DNA from 2 places in the Psychromarinibacter halotolerans genome. Region 2 is predicted to be linked to the other one. Evidence: riboswitches for the same ligand, from Rfam matches in the RefSeq annotation. Region 2 holds a riboswitch; the other holds the start of a gene.
What was found. Region 2 has a riboswitch for thiamine pyrophosphate ahead of P1K30_RS04515 (YkoF family thiamine/hydroxymethylpyrimidine-binding protein). Riboswitches for the same ligand answer to the same signal wherever they lie in the genome.
Positions count from the first base shown of each region.

Region 1: another riboswitch for thiamine pyrophosphate. It lies ahead of thiB (thiamine ABC transporter substrate binding subunit); the one in region 2 lies ahead of P1K30_RS04515 (YkoF family thiamine/hydroxymethylpyrimidine-binding protein).

Region 1 covers NZ_JARGYD010000002.1:346,685-353,609, forward strand. The annotation lists gene P1K30_RS06595 (cytochrome c1) at 1-849, shown strand, start outside; gene P1K30_RS06600 (thiamine ABC transporter ATP-binding protein) at 1,105-1,803, opposite strand; gene P1K30_RS06605 (thiamine/thiamine pyrophosphate ABC transporter permease ThiP) at 1,790-3,367, opposite strand; gene thiB (thiamine ABC transporter substrate binding subunit) at 3,343-4,332, opposite strand; TPP riboswitch at 4,370-4,468, opposite strand; gene P1K30_RS06615 (MFS transporter) at 4,683-5,864, shown strand; gene aroC (chorismate synthase) at 6,001-6,925, shown strand, end outside.
Region 2 covers NZ_JARGYD010000001.1:959,760-966,684, forward strand. The annotation lists gene P1K30_RS04505 (Gfo/Idh/MocA family protein) at 1-910, opposite strand, end outside; gene P1K30_RS04510 (sulfatase family protein) at 920-2,377, opposite strand; TPP riboswitch at 2,582-2,688, shown strand; gene P1K30_RS04515 (YkoF family thiamine/hydroxymethylpyrimidine-binding protein) at 2,679-3,290, shown strand; gene P1K30_RS04520 (ABC transporter permease) at 3,344-4,111, shown strand; gene P1K30_RS04525 (ABC transporter ATP-binding protein) at 4,098-4,838, shown strand; gene P1K30_RS04530 (ABC transporter substrate-binding protein) at 4,835-5,815, shown strand; gene P1K30_RS04535 (NtaA/DmoA family FMN-dependent monooxygenase) at 5,812-6,925, shown strand, end outside.

The DNA of each region.
Region 1 (6,925 bases), on a different contig from region 2:
CTTTCCGCCGCCGCGCTCGCCGCGCTTCTGGGCCTGTCGCCGCTTGCCGGCTGGGCCCAGGAGGACCACGGGGAAGAGGAAGCGCACGCCGCCGAGGAAGAGCATGCCGCCGATGCGGCCCATGCCGAAGGCCACGTGACGGACTACGCCTTCTCGTTCGAAGGACCGTTCGGCGCCTACGACCAGTTCCAGCTGCAGCGCGGCCTCCAAGTCTACACCGAGGTTTGCTCTGCCTGCCACGGGCTACAGTACGTGCCGCTGCGCACCCTGCACGACGAAGGCGGCGTCGGGCTCCCCGAGGATCAGGTCCGCGCCTACGCGGCGCAGTACGAGGTCTTCGACCCCGAGCTCGACGATTACCGTCCCGCGACCCCGACCGACCACTTCCCGGCGAACACCTCGGTCGGCGCGCCCGACCTGTCGCTGATGGCCAAAGGCCGCGCGGGCTTCCACGGCCCCTACGGCACCGGCCTCAGCCAGCTGTTCAACGGCATGGGCGGCGCCGAGTACATCGCCTCGCTTCTGACCGGCTACACCGGTGAGGAAAAAGTCGAAGCTGGCGTGACCCTGTACGAGAACACCGCCTTCCCGGGCGGCTGGATCGGCATGGCCCCGCCGCTGTACGGCGAGGACGTCGATTTCGAGGACGGCGCCCCCAACGACATCGCAGCCGAGGCGCAGGACGTCGCGGCCTTCCTGATGTGGACGGCGGAACCCAAGATGATGGCGCGCAAGCAGGCCGGCTTCACCGCCGTGATCTTCCTGATCCTGCTGACCTCGCTGCTGTACCTGACGAACAAGCGCATCTGGAAACCGGTCAAAAAGGGCGGCACCACGCCCGCCGAGTGATCTGGTCAGACCACCGCAACGGAACGCCCGCCCTCACCGGCGGGCGTTTCGCGTATCAGGCCCCCCGAACCTTCAACCCCTGCCTGCTTCTTCTCTTTAAAAATACCTCGGGGGGGTCGCACCCTCGGTGCGACGGGGGCAGCGCCCCCTGCCACCTCTCGAACCTTCGCAACGTCGGGTCGACAGGTTCGACGTCGCGCCACTGGCACCGCCGAAGCACGGGGGCGCTGCAAATAACGGCAAAGCTGGGCCCCCTCACGCCTCTCCGAGATAGGCGCGCAGCGTCTTCGGCGGTGCGGCGAACAGGTCGGCGGTGTCTTCCGGCGGCTGCGCAACACCCTCGGCCACCAACACCGTCTCGCCCCCCAGCCGCTGTGCGTCGCGCGGATCGTGGGTGACCATCAGAACCGTCGCGCCCGTCTCGGCGGCGACCTCGCGGACAAGGTCCAGCATCTCGGCCCGCAGCGCGGGGCCCAGCGCGGCGAAGGGCTCGTCCAGCAACATCAAAGGCCGCGACCGCAGCAACACCCGCGCCAGCGCCACGCGGCTTTGCTGGCCGCCCGACAGCGCGGCGGGCTTGCGCGCACCCAGTCCGTCCAACCCGACGCGCCGCAGGCTTTCGTCCACCCGCGACCAACCGGCGCGGTCCAGCTTCAGCCCCGGCGACAGGCCCAGTCCGACGTTCTGCGCCACGGTCAGATGCGGGAACAGGTTGTTGTCCTGAAACACGATCGACAGTGGCCGCGCGCCGGGGTCCAGCGGCGCCAGATCGCGGTCGTCCCACAACACCCGCCCCGCCGTCGGGGCAAGAAAGCCTGCGATCAGCGACAGCAGCGTCGACTTCCCCGCCCCCGACGGACCGACCACCGCGACCATGCGCCCGGGCGCGGCCGACCAGTCCGCCGCCAGCCGGAAATCGCCCTGTTCGAACACCAGTTCCTCAAGCGTCAGCACGCATCCGCCCTCCGCGGTCGAAGATCCAGAACAGCCCAAGGCTGCACACCAGCAGCACCAGCGCCGCCGCCGCCGCCTGTTCCATCCGGTAACTGCCCATCAGCGCGTACAGCTGCATCGGCAACGTGACCTGCCCCGGATCGGCGAACAGCGCGATCACGCCAAGGTCGCCCATCGACAGCGCCGCCGCCAGCCCCCCTGCAAAGCCCACTGGCCGGGCCAGCGCCGGCAGCACCATGTACCGCATCCGCGCCCATCCCCGCAGACCCAACGAGTCGGCCAACGGGCCGCGCACCGCTTCGACCTCGGCAAGGGCCGGGGCAAGGGCGCGGTACGCGAAGGGCAGACTCATCAGCGCGTTGACCAAAGCGGTGATCGGCAACGCCAGCGCCACCGGGTCCGCAACCGGGTAGACCAGCAGGAACAGCCCCGTGCCGATCACAAGCGGCGACACCGCGATCGCCAGCGAGGCCAACGCCTCGGCCCCGCCGCGCACCCATCCCCGCGACCACTGCGCCAGCAGCGCCAGCGACAGGGCCAGCCACAGCGCCAGCGCGGTCGAACTCAGCGCGACGGCCAGCGACCGCACCGTCGCCTGCACAACCGACGACGGCAGCGTGGCAAGGCCCGGCAGGCCCCGCAGCACGATCAGCGCAAGCGGCGTCAGCAGGAACAGCGTGGCCAGCAGGATCGCCGCCGCATCCAGCAACCGCATGCCCGCCGACGAGATCCCCCACCGTTCCACGACCCGGCCCAGCCCGCCGCCAAGGCCGGACGGCAGGCTGACCTTCCAGACAGCCAGCGCGGCAACGGCGCAGATCGCGAACTGGATCAGCGACAGGATCGCGGCGCGGCCAAGGTCGAACTCGAACCGGAACGCCTGATAGATCGCCAGCTCCACTGTCGTACCGCGCGGACCGCCGCCCAGCGTCAACGCCACCGCGAAGCTGGTGGTGCAGACAAGGAAGATCACCAAAAGCGCGCCCGGCGCCACGGCCCGCAGCATCGGCCATTCCAGCCGCCGGAACACATCGCGCGGACCCATGCCCAGCGCGGCCGCCAGCCGGAAGCGTTCGGCGGGGATCGCTAGCCATCCCTGCAGGATCAGCCGCACCGCCAACGGCATGTTGAAGAAGACGTGGGCCAGCACGACGCCGTGCAGCCCGTAAATGTGGATCGGCCCCAGCCCGACCCAGCCCAGTGCCGTGCTCAGGATGCCGCTGCGGCCGAACACCGCCAGCAGACCCAGCACCGCCACGATGGTCGGCAGGATGAACGGCGCGCCCAGAAGCGTCACCAGCAACGTCCGTCCCGGGAACCGCCGCCGGGCCAGTGCCCGCGCCACCGGCACCGCCAGCGCCACGCTGAAGACCGCCGACAGAACCGCCTGCACCAGCGTGAACCGGATCGCCGCCCAGTCCGCCGGCCCCAGCCGGGGGGCGTCCTCCGACCGCAGCGCCACCGCCGCCAGCGTGCCAAGGATCAGCGCCGCGACGATTGCCGCCGCGACGCCCCCCGACAGGCGGATCACCGGGTGTTTCACCGGGCCAGCGCGGCCAGCCACTTCTGCATCGCCGCCTCGCGCACGGCGTCGGCCTCGTCCGCCGGGTACAGCAGCGCCGTGTCCGGCGTCACCAGCCCGTCGAACCCATCGGCCAGCCCGCCTTCGGGCAGCACCGCCGGGTACATCCAGTTGGTTTCCGGGATCACCGACTGGAAGCCTTCGGACAGCATGAAGGCAAGGAACGCGTCAGCCAACTCGGGCTGATCGGTGTTCGCCAGCTTGCCCGCGACCTCGACCTGCAGATAGTGCCCTTCTTCGAACGGCGCTGCGGCCTTGGTGTCGTCGCCTTCCGCGATGACGTGGTAGGCCGGCGACGTCGTATAGCTCAGCACCATGTCCGCTTCGCCGTCCAGAAACAGCCCGTAAGCCTCGGACCAGCCGGCGGTGACGGTCAGGATATTGGCGGACAGGTCCTCCCACCACGCTTCGGCCGCGTCACCGAACGCCGCTTCGGCCCACATCAGCAAGCCAAGACCGGGGGTCGAGGTGCGCGGATCCTGGATGATCACGGTCAGGTCGCTGTCGGCCAGCGCCCGCAGGCTGGCGGGCGGGCTGTCCAGCCGGGTCGTGTCGTAGACAAAGGCGAAGTAGCCCCAGTCATAGGGCAGGAACAGCGGATCGTCCCACGCCACCGGCAGGTCCAGCGCATCGGTCGCGACCCCGTGCTCGGCGAACAGCCCCGTCGCGGCCGCATCGGCGGTCAGGTTGGTGTCCAGCCCAAGGATCACATCGGCATCCGACCGGTCGCCTTCCAGCTTCAGCCGCGCCAGAAGCGACGCGCCGTCCCCCGACGCGATCAGTTGCAGATCGCAGCCGCAGGTTTCCTCGAACGCGGCCTCGATCTGCGGGCCGGGGCCCCACTCGGTGACGAAGCTGTCATAGGTCAGCACACGCAGCACGGGCGTGTCCTGCGCGACGGCAGGATGGGCAAGAACCGCAAGCGCGGCAATGGTGGGAAATCTCATGGCTGGTCCTCCTGTGTTGACGGTCGGGTCAGGCTGGAGGCGTTCCATTCACCTTCCCTCCGCCGGTATGAGCCGGTTCAGGTTCAACGGGTCCGCATTCGCGTCTCAGCCCGACAGGGCACCCCGAGGTACCGTCTGACGTAGGGCCTGCCGCCCCGCTTGGCAAGCAGCCCGTCGCACCCGGCTCCCCCTGCGCCCGCCACGATGACGCGGCGTTGCGGTGCCATGCGGTGGACGCATGGCCGAATATATTACATGATGCTGTCATGTATTTCGCGTGGACAACGCCCGCGCAGCCATGCAATACGCGCGTCCTCCCGTCCGACCGACCCACCACAGAAAGCCGCCTTATGGATCTCCTCCGCGACCCGCGCGCGATCGCCCTGCTGCTTGCCGCATCGATCACGATCATGTCCAACGCGACGATCAGCCCGTCGCTGCCGGGGATCGAGGCGCTGTATTCCGACACGCCCAACGCCGGGCTGCTGACCCGGCTGCTGGTCACCGCCCCCGCGCTGCTGATCGCCATCGCCGCGCCCTTCGCCGGGATGGCCGCCGACCGGTTCGGCCGCAAACGGCAGCTGCTGGCCGGTGTGATCCTGTTCGCCCTCGCCGGCAGCGCCGGGCTGTGGCTGGACAACCTGTACGCCCTGCTGGCCAGCCGCCTGATCCTCGGCCTTGCGGTCGCGGCCGTCATGACCGCGCAGGCCGCGATGCTGGGCGACATCTATTCCGGCCCCGACCGGGGCCGATTCATGGGGCTTCAGATGTCGGCGGTGAACTTCGGCGGCTTCATCTTCATCGGCCTTGCCGGCTGGCTTGCGGGCATCGGCGCGCTGCTGCCCTTCGCCCTGTACGCGGTGGCCGCGCTGTACCTGCCGCTGCTGTGGAAGGCCCTGCCCGACACCCACGGCGGCGCCCCGGCCGACCACGGTCCCGCCTCTGCCGACGGAGAAGCCAACTGGTTCGCGGTCCTGTGCTTCGTGATCTTCCTGTGCGGGCTGGCCTTCATCCTGTTCTACGTGATGCCCACGCAGATGCCGTACTACCTTGCCGCCAACGGCCATACCGATCCGAAGATGGCCGGGCTGGTGATGGCCTGCGTCGTGCTGGCCGCCGGCGTCGCGTCGCTGTTCTTCGGCCCGATCCGGATGCGGCTGGGCCGCGGCGGCACTCCCGCACTGGGCTTCGCGATCATGGCGGTCGGGTTCTTCGTGCTGCAGGCGGTGCACGCGCTGCCGGTCTACTGCGCGGGCGCGCTGCTGGTCGGAACCGGCGTCGGGCTGGTCATGCCAAACTTCGTCGCCATCGCGCTGGACGTCGCGCCCCCCAACCACCGCGGGGCGGTCAGCGGCGCGATCACCACGGCGATCTTCCTCGGGCAGTTCATCTCGCCGCTTGTCAGCCAGCCGCTGATCGACGCCTTCGGCTATGACATCATGTTCGAGGCGACAGCGGTGGTCCTGCTGATCATTGTTCCGGCGGTGTTCTTCGGCCTGCGCCCGCCGCGCCGCGAACTGGCAGGGGCCTAGGCTTCTTCTCTTCGAAAATACCTCGGGGGAGTCACGCGACAGCGTGACGGGGGCGGCGCCCCCTTTCTGCCCCCCTGCGGGGGGCTTCCAATCCCTTCGTACCGCGTCTAAACCGCGCTAACGCGGAGGGACGCACATGAGCTTCAACACGTTCGGACACCTGTTCCGGGTCACCACATGGGGTGAAAGCCACGGCCCCGCGCTGGGCGCGACGGTCGACGGCTGCCCGCCCGGCGTCCCGCTCGAGGCGTCGATGCTGCAGCACTGGCTCGACAGGCGCAAACCCGGCCAGAACAAGTACACCACCCAGCGGCGCGAGGCCGACGAGGTGGAAATCCTGTCCGGCGTGTTCGAGGGAAAGACCACCGGCACCCCGATCCAGCTGATGATCCGCAACACGGACCAGCGGTCGAAGGACTACGGCGACATCGCGCAGAAATTCCGCCCCGGCCACGCCGACATCTCCTATTGGCAGAAATACGGGATTCGCGACTATCGTGGCGGCGGCCGGTCCTCTGCCCGCGAAACCGCCGCCCGTGTCGCTGCGGGCGGTGTCGCGCGCGAGGCGATCCGCGCCCTGCTGCCGGGGGCCGAGATCCGCGGCTACATGACCCGCATGGGCACCCATGAAATCGACCGCGCGAAGTTCGACGCCGCCGAGATCGACAACAACCCCTTCTGGGTGCCCGACGCCACCGCGGCCGAGACATGGGCAGGCTACCTTGACGCGCTGCGCAAGTCGGGCAGTTCGGTCGGCGCGGTGATCGAGGTGTCCGCCACCGGCTTTCCCGCGGGGCTGGGCGCGCCGGTCTATGGCAAGCTGGACACCGAACTTGCCGCCGCGATGATGTCGATCAACGCGGTGAAGGGCGTCGAGATCGGCGAAGGCATGGCCGCCGCCGAACTGACGGGCGAGGCGAACGCCGACGAGATCTACATGGGCAACGACGGCCAGCCCCGGTTCAGCTCGAACCACGCGGGCGGCATTCTTGGCGGCATTTCGACCGGACAAGAGATCGTCGTGCGCTTCGCGGTGAAGCCGACCAGTTCGATCCTGACCA
Region 2 (6,925 bases):
CCACCGGCGCAGCGCTGTTGACGGCCCAGTCCCCGGCCGACAAAGGCAGGGTCTCGCGCGTGCCGTCGTTCAGCTTGATGTCGCACCGGTCCAGATCGAACTCTGCCGTGACAAGCCCGAGGCTTCCGGCAAGGAAGACACGCATCAGTGCGCGTTCCCCTTGTGGCATCGCGACCGAGCCGGATACGGACACCGTCGCGCCCCCCTTGCAGCCCAGCACGGCGGAGTCCGCGATGTCGACACCCTCTGCAACGCGGGTCAACGCGGCCACCCGGTCCGGTACCAGCCCCGACAGATAGAACATCAGCGCAAGCGAATGGCTGAGCTGGCCATAGGCGAAGCCGCCACCCCCCTGCGGGTCCTGCCATGTCGATCTGTCCGGCCGGAAGAACGCCTCGTCCCACCGCTTCAACCCCGCTGCGCCGGTAAAAACCTCGCGCGTGACCGAGATGAAGGAGCACGACACGTGTTCGATCTCGCCGATCAGACCGTCCGCGATACGGTCGCGAAGGGCGCCGACATGCGGCAGGTAGTTGTGGGAGTTCGCGATCAGAAGGTGCCGATCGTTGCGCCGCGCGATCTCGACAAGATCCCAGGCTTCGTCCGGGTCCAGCGTCATCGGCTTCTCGCACATCACATGCGCGCCACCTTCAAGCGCCGCCCGCGCCTGTTCATAGTGGAACCTGTGCGGCGACGAGACGATCACAACATCCGGCCTGCGCGCCAGAACCTCGTGGTAATCCTCGGATGCGAACGCGAAACCGAACGCGTCCCGAACCCGTTCCAGATCATCGACGCCCAGCCTGCACACGCCATCCAATTCCACCTCGGCTCGCGCCGCGAGCGTGGGAATGTGGCTGTAGGCCGCGAACCACCCGGCACCGATCACGGCCGCCTTCAATTTTTGCATGACGTTTCCCTACATCTTCGGTGGCGCGAACTCGCCCACCTCCTCTGCCGAAAAGGCCGGAACGAAGGCCGGCTCCAGCGCACCTGCCGCGCGGTCCAGCAGTATCCCGCGAAACCGAGCGACCCGCGCCGCATGGGCCGGGTCGGCCGCCAGATTGTAACGCTCGAACGGATCGGCTGCGGTGTCGCACAGAAAGGGGTCCTCGTTTTCCGCAAGCACGTGGCCGCCGTCCTGCCGGACGTTCATATCGAACCGCCACCTTCCGCTGCGAATGCAGGCGCGCCGGGGCCATCCCCGGCCATCCGGCCAGCCGCCGACCTGTGCCGCCGAAGAGGCCGCGGCACCCGCGTGCCCCTGCCCGATCACCGAGAACACGTCGCGCTCAGGCGGATCGTCGAACAGGTCGCACCCGGCGAACTCCGGGTCCGGCGCGATCCCCGCCAGCCCGGACAGGGTGCGCGCAAGGTCCAGCGCCTCGGACGCGTCATTCCGCACCGTGCCCGCAGGCAGGCCCGGCGCACGCACGATCAGGGGTATCCGCTGAGACTGCGGCGCGTGGACCACCTTGGCCAGCAAGCCGCCCTCGCCCAGCGACGCCCCGTGATCCGCGTTCAGCACCACCACGGTGTCCGATCCCAGCCCCGCCTCATCCAGCGCCCCGATCAACCGGCCGACCTGATCGTCCAGCCATGTCACCAGCGCGGCGTAATCTGCCTGGGCCTGCTGCATCTGCGCCTGGCTCAGCTCTGGCCCGCCGACCGCCTCGGCGAACAGCGTCTCGTACCGGCTTGGGGTGCCCGCGGGCAGGTCGTGTCCGGGAAAATCCGCCGCGTGGTAGCGGGCCCTGTAACTGTCGGGGGGAAGCACCGGGGTGTGCGGCTGAAGGTACGACACCCGCAGCAGGAAAGGCCCGTCCCTTGCCGGTGCCGCATTGAGCCAGCGCAGCGCCGCGTCTGTCACCGCCTCGGGCGGATAGGCCACGTCATCCGGGAACCGCCCGCCGACCGGCGACGGAATCCCACGCGGCACGATGGCCTGTAACGCTTCGCTGCCAACGGCTTGCGCGAAAATGTTCATCCCGCTGCCGCGTGTATCGCTGTCTTGCCACGCCGCGTATCCGGACGGCAGGTGCGCCTTGCCGATGTTCGCCGTGCGATAACCCATGTCTGCGAAATGTTCGGGAAAGGTCCGCGCGATCCTCGGGACCGGATAGCTTTTCCACGCGCCTTCGTTCGAATAGATCCCCGTCCGCTCGGGCGGCTGCGCGGTTAGCATGGAACAGCGCGACGGCACGCAGGCCGGTGAGTTGCACCAGTGCCGCGAAAACCGAACGCCACCCGCCGCCAATGCGTCGATGTGCGGGGTCGCCGCACGGTCCCAGCCGGGACTGCCAGCGTCGCCCGCATAGCAGCCAAGCGATGACGCACGAAGCTCGTCCGCCATGATCCAAAGAATGTTCCGAGCCATCGCCAGACTCCTCCTTCCGGCAAGTTCTCATATATGAACCTCGGTTCTCGAAAACTGTAACCCACGCTCGTTCACAACTCAAGCTCCGGTTGCGACGTTAAGAACATCGTTGCGGACGGCGCGGACCACGCCCGGACAATGGGGGGGGCATGACCGATCCACGAGGGGTCGTTGACAATCTCCGTGCGATCGAACAGCCTGCGCGCACATCACCAGGGGTGCCCCGAGCGGGGCTGAGATGCGCGACGACGCGCGAACCCTTCACAGCTGATCTGGGTCATGCCAGCGGAGCGAGGGTCTTATGTTCATTGGCGCGCAAGTGTCTCTTTATCCGATGACGTCCGATTTCGTGGATGTCATCCTCACCGGGCTGAAAGGTCTGGATCCCTACAGAAACGATCTGCGGATCGAAACGGACGACATGTCGACCCTGATGGTCGGCGCTCCCGGTCCGCTGCTGGACGCGATCCGCGACCTGTTTGCCGCCGCCGCCCGGCGGCCCGAGCACGTGACGATGCACGTCACCCTGTCGCGCGGTTGCCCCGGCGAGCCCGACGACCCCAGCTGCCGGTGCGAGACGCTGACCCGCGCGCAGCACCAGCCGCTTGACCAGCGGCAGGCCGAGGCGCGCGCGGCGGTGGCCGATGCGCCGGTCACGGGTGTGGGCATCGACGTGCAGTTCTCGTTGTACGTGCTGGGTCAGGACCGGCACATGGACGAGATCTATGGCTGCATCGACTTCCTGAAGGCGTCCGGCACCTTCCTGAGGTCCAAGAACTTCTGCACCCGGCTGCGCGGCGACGCCGGCGCGGTGTTCGAGACGGTCCGGCAAGCCTTTTTGCGCTTCGGACCGGCAGAGGGTCACGTCACCATCGACCTGACCGCTTCGGCCAACTCGCCCAGCCTGCGCTGATCCCTGCCCTGCACCGCGCGGCGCCCCACGGTGTCCGCGCGCCCGGAGCCGTCATGTCCGCCGTTACGCGTATCCCGCCCGCCCTTGTCTTCGCGGTCCTTCTGCTGGCCGCGTGGGAGACCTATTGCCGCCTTGCGCAGGTGTCGCCGCTGGTGCTGCCACCGCCCAGCGGTGTGATGCGCGCATTGGTCGTGGAACGGGCCGAGATCCTGCGCCACGCGGTCAGCACCATCGCCGTCGCCGCGCTGGGGTTCACGCTTTCGGTGAGCTTCGCCTGCGCGGCCTCGGTCGCGCTGCACTTCGTGCCGTGGCTTCGGCGCGGGCTGATGCCGCTGCTGGTGGCCAGCCAGACGGTGCCGCTGGTGGCGCTGGCGCCGCTGATGATCCTGTGGTTCGGGTTCGGACTGCTGCCGAAAGTGCTGCTGGTGATCCTTGTCACCTTCTTCCCGATCCTCGTCAGCCTGCTGTCGGGCTACGCCCGTGCGCCCCGCGCCTATGTGGATCTGCTGACCTCGATGGGCGCCGGACCGGGGCGCGTGTTCCGGCGGGTGATCCTGCCGGTCGCGCGCCCCTCGTTCTTCGCGGGGCTTCGTATCTCGGCAACCTATGCCATCGTCGCGACGATCTTCGCGGAATACGCGGGCGCGCGGCGCGGGATCGGCATCTACATCCTGACCGCCAAGAACAACTTCCGCGCCGACCTTGTGCTGGCGGGCGTGGTGGTGTCGGCGGTGTTGACGCTGTGCCTGCTGGGCGCGTTGCACTTGGCCGACCGCTTGACGGCCCGCCGGTTTCGCGGAGGCGCCGATGCTGCGGATTGACGACCTGACCATCCGCGCCGGCGACGCGGTCCTGATCGACGCGCTGTCGCTGACGGTCGCCCCCGACGGGATCACCTGCCTGATCGGCCCGTCCGGTTGCGGAAAAACGTCCGTGATCAAATGGCTGGCGGGCATCCTTGATCCGGCGCTCGAAGCGCGCGGCACGGCCACCCGCGACGGCGCCCCGCTGAACGCGCCGGATGCCGCGCTGGCCTATCAGCCGCAGCAGGACGCGCTGTTCCCGTGGTTGACCGTGGCCGAGAACGCGGGGCTTGGGCTGGAGATGCGCGGGCAGTCGCGCCGCGCCGCGCGCGCCCGCACCGCGCCCCTGTTCGCGCCGTTCGGCCTGTCGGGATGCGAGGATCGGTTCCCGTCAGAGCTGTCCGGCGGGATGCGCCAGCGCGCCGCCTTCCTGCGCACCATCGTGCAGGACACCCGGTTCATCCTGCTGGACGAACCGTTCTCTGCGCTGGACGCGGTGACGCGCCTGCGGATGCAGGACTGGCTGTGCGCCCGCCTGACCGACACCCCGCGCGGCGTGCTGATGGTCACCCACGACCTGCACGAGGCCACGCAGATGGCCGACCGCATCCTTGTCATGTCCGCCCGGCCCGGCCGCATCGTCACGGACATTCCCCTGACCACGCCCCGCGCCGCCCGGACCGAGGCGGCGCTGGCCGACACACGATCGAAACTCAGAACCCTGTTGCTGGAGGAGACCTCATGATCCGCACCCTGCTGACCCTCGCCGCCCTGTCGGCCCCTGCCGCCGCGCTGGCGCAGGACCCCGTGACCATCGCTCTGGACTGGACGCTGAACACCAACCACGTCGGCCTGATCGCCGCCCGCGACCGGGGCCTGTACGACGACGCCGGGCTAGAGGTGGACATCCTGCCCTATTCCGACACCAGCTCGACCGCGCTGTTGGCGGCGGGCGCGGCGGATTTCGCCTATATGACTTCGCTTGGGTTCATGAGCGCACGCGCGGGCGGTGCCGACCTTGTGGCCCTGTGGGTGACCATGCAGCACGAAACGGGGCGGCTGGTCTACGGTGCCGACAACGCGGCGATCACCCGGCCCGCCGACCTGTCGGGCAAAACCTATGCCGGGTTCGGCAGCGACTGGGAGCACGCGCTGATCTCGACCATGATCGAGACCGACGGCGGCGATCCGGTCTACGACACCGTCACGCTGGGCACCGGCGCCTATGAAGCACTCGCCACCGGCGCGGTCGACTTCACGCTGGAGGTCGCAACGTGGGAGGGCGTGAACAGCGAATTGCTGGGCCGCGACCAGGCGTCCTTCGCCTACGCAGACTACGGCATCCCGGACCAGCAGAACGGCTATATCGGCACCCGAAGCGATTACCTCGGCGACCACGCCGACATCGTGGCGCGGTTCATGCAGGCGACGCAGCAGGGGTACGAATGGGCCGCCGCGCACCCTAACGACGCGGCCGAACTGATGATCGCCGCCGGAGACTTCCCGAACGCGGCGCTGGTCGAAGGCTCGATGCAGGCGATCGTCGAGGGCGGGTTCCTGACTGATGGCGACACCCCCGTCGGCGCCATCGACCCCGAGCGGGTCGCGCGGATGGCGAAGTTCCTGTTCGACAGCGGCGTCCTGAAGGGCACGGACGGTCAGCCGCTGGACTGGCCCGGCAGCGTGGCGGACTGGTACGACCAAGGCTGGATGGATCAATGATCCTGAACGCCGTCCTGTTCGGCCACGGCAGTCACGAAGCCGCGTGGCGGCATCCGGCGGTGCGGGCGACCGCGCCGCTGGACCTGGCGCACTGGACCGCCTGCGCCCGCGACGCGGAAGCCGGCGGCTTCGACGGGCTGTTTCTTGGCGACATCCTGTGCCTGCAGGACCACCCCGACCTGCACCCGTCCGAAACGCTGGACCCGTTCATGGTTCTGGCGGCACTGGCGGCGGCGACGACGCGGCTGACGCTGACCGGCACCGCCTCGACCAGCTTCAACCATCCGTTCCACCTTGCCCGCCGCATCCTCAGCCTGCATCACCTGAGCGGCGGGCGCGCGGGGTGGAACATCGTCACGTCGTCCTACCCGCAAGAGGCCACGACCTTCGGCTGGGACGCGATGCCGCCGACCGACACCCGGTACGAGATCGCCCAAGAGGTGGTCGAGGCGGTGCAGGCGCTGTGGTCCGCTTGGGACGGCATCGACCGGGTGGCGGACAAGGACGGCGCGCGATGGCTGACCGCCGCGCCGCAGCCGGTCCGCCGCGAAGGCCGCTTCGGGCGGCTGGACGGGACAGTCAACCTGTCGCCCGCGCCCTATGGACGGCCGGTGCTTGCGCAGGCCGGGTCGTCGGCCAAGGGCCGCGCCTTCGCGGCGCGCCATGCCGATCAGGTGTTCACGGTCCAAAACGACCGGGCCAGCGCCCGCGCGTTCCGGGACGAGGTGCGCGTCCTTGCCGCCAGCGCCGGGCGCGACCCCGACGCGTTGGCGGTGCTGCCCGGCGTCGTGCCCTTCGTGGCCGACACCCGGGCCGAAGCCGAGGCGCAACTGGCCGAGCTGTCGGAGCTTGTCGGGCAGCAGCACGTCCTGACCAAGCTGGCGCGGTTCATCGGGCTGGACCTGTCGGGCGACGATCCCGACGCCCCCTTCGCGCATCGCCCCGAGGACCTGCGCGACAACGCGTTCAGCAACTCGCGGGCGCGGCTGTTGGTAGCGGACGCACAGGACCGGGGGCTGACCCTGCGCGACATGGCGAACCGCTTCGCCGCCGGGCACGGTCACCTGCTGCTGGTCGGCACCGGCGCCGAGGTCGCGGCGACGCTGGACG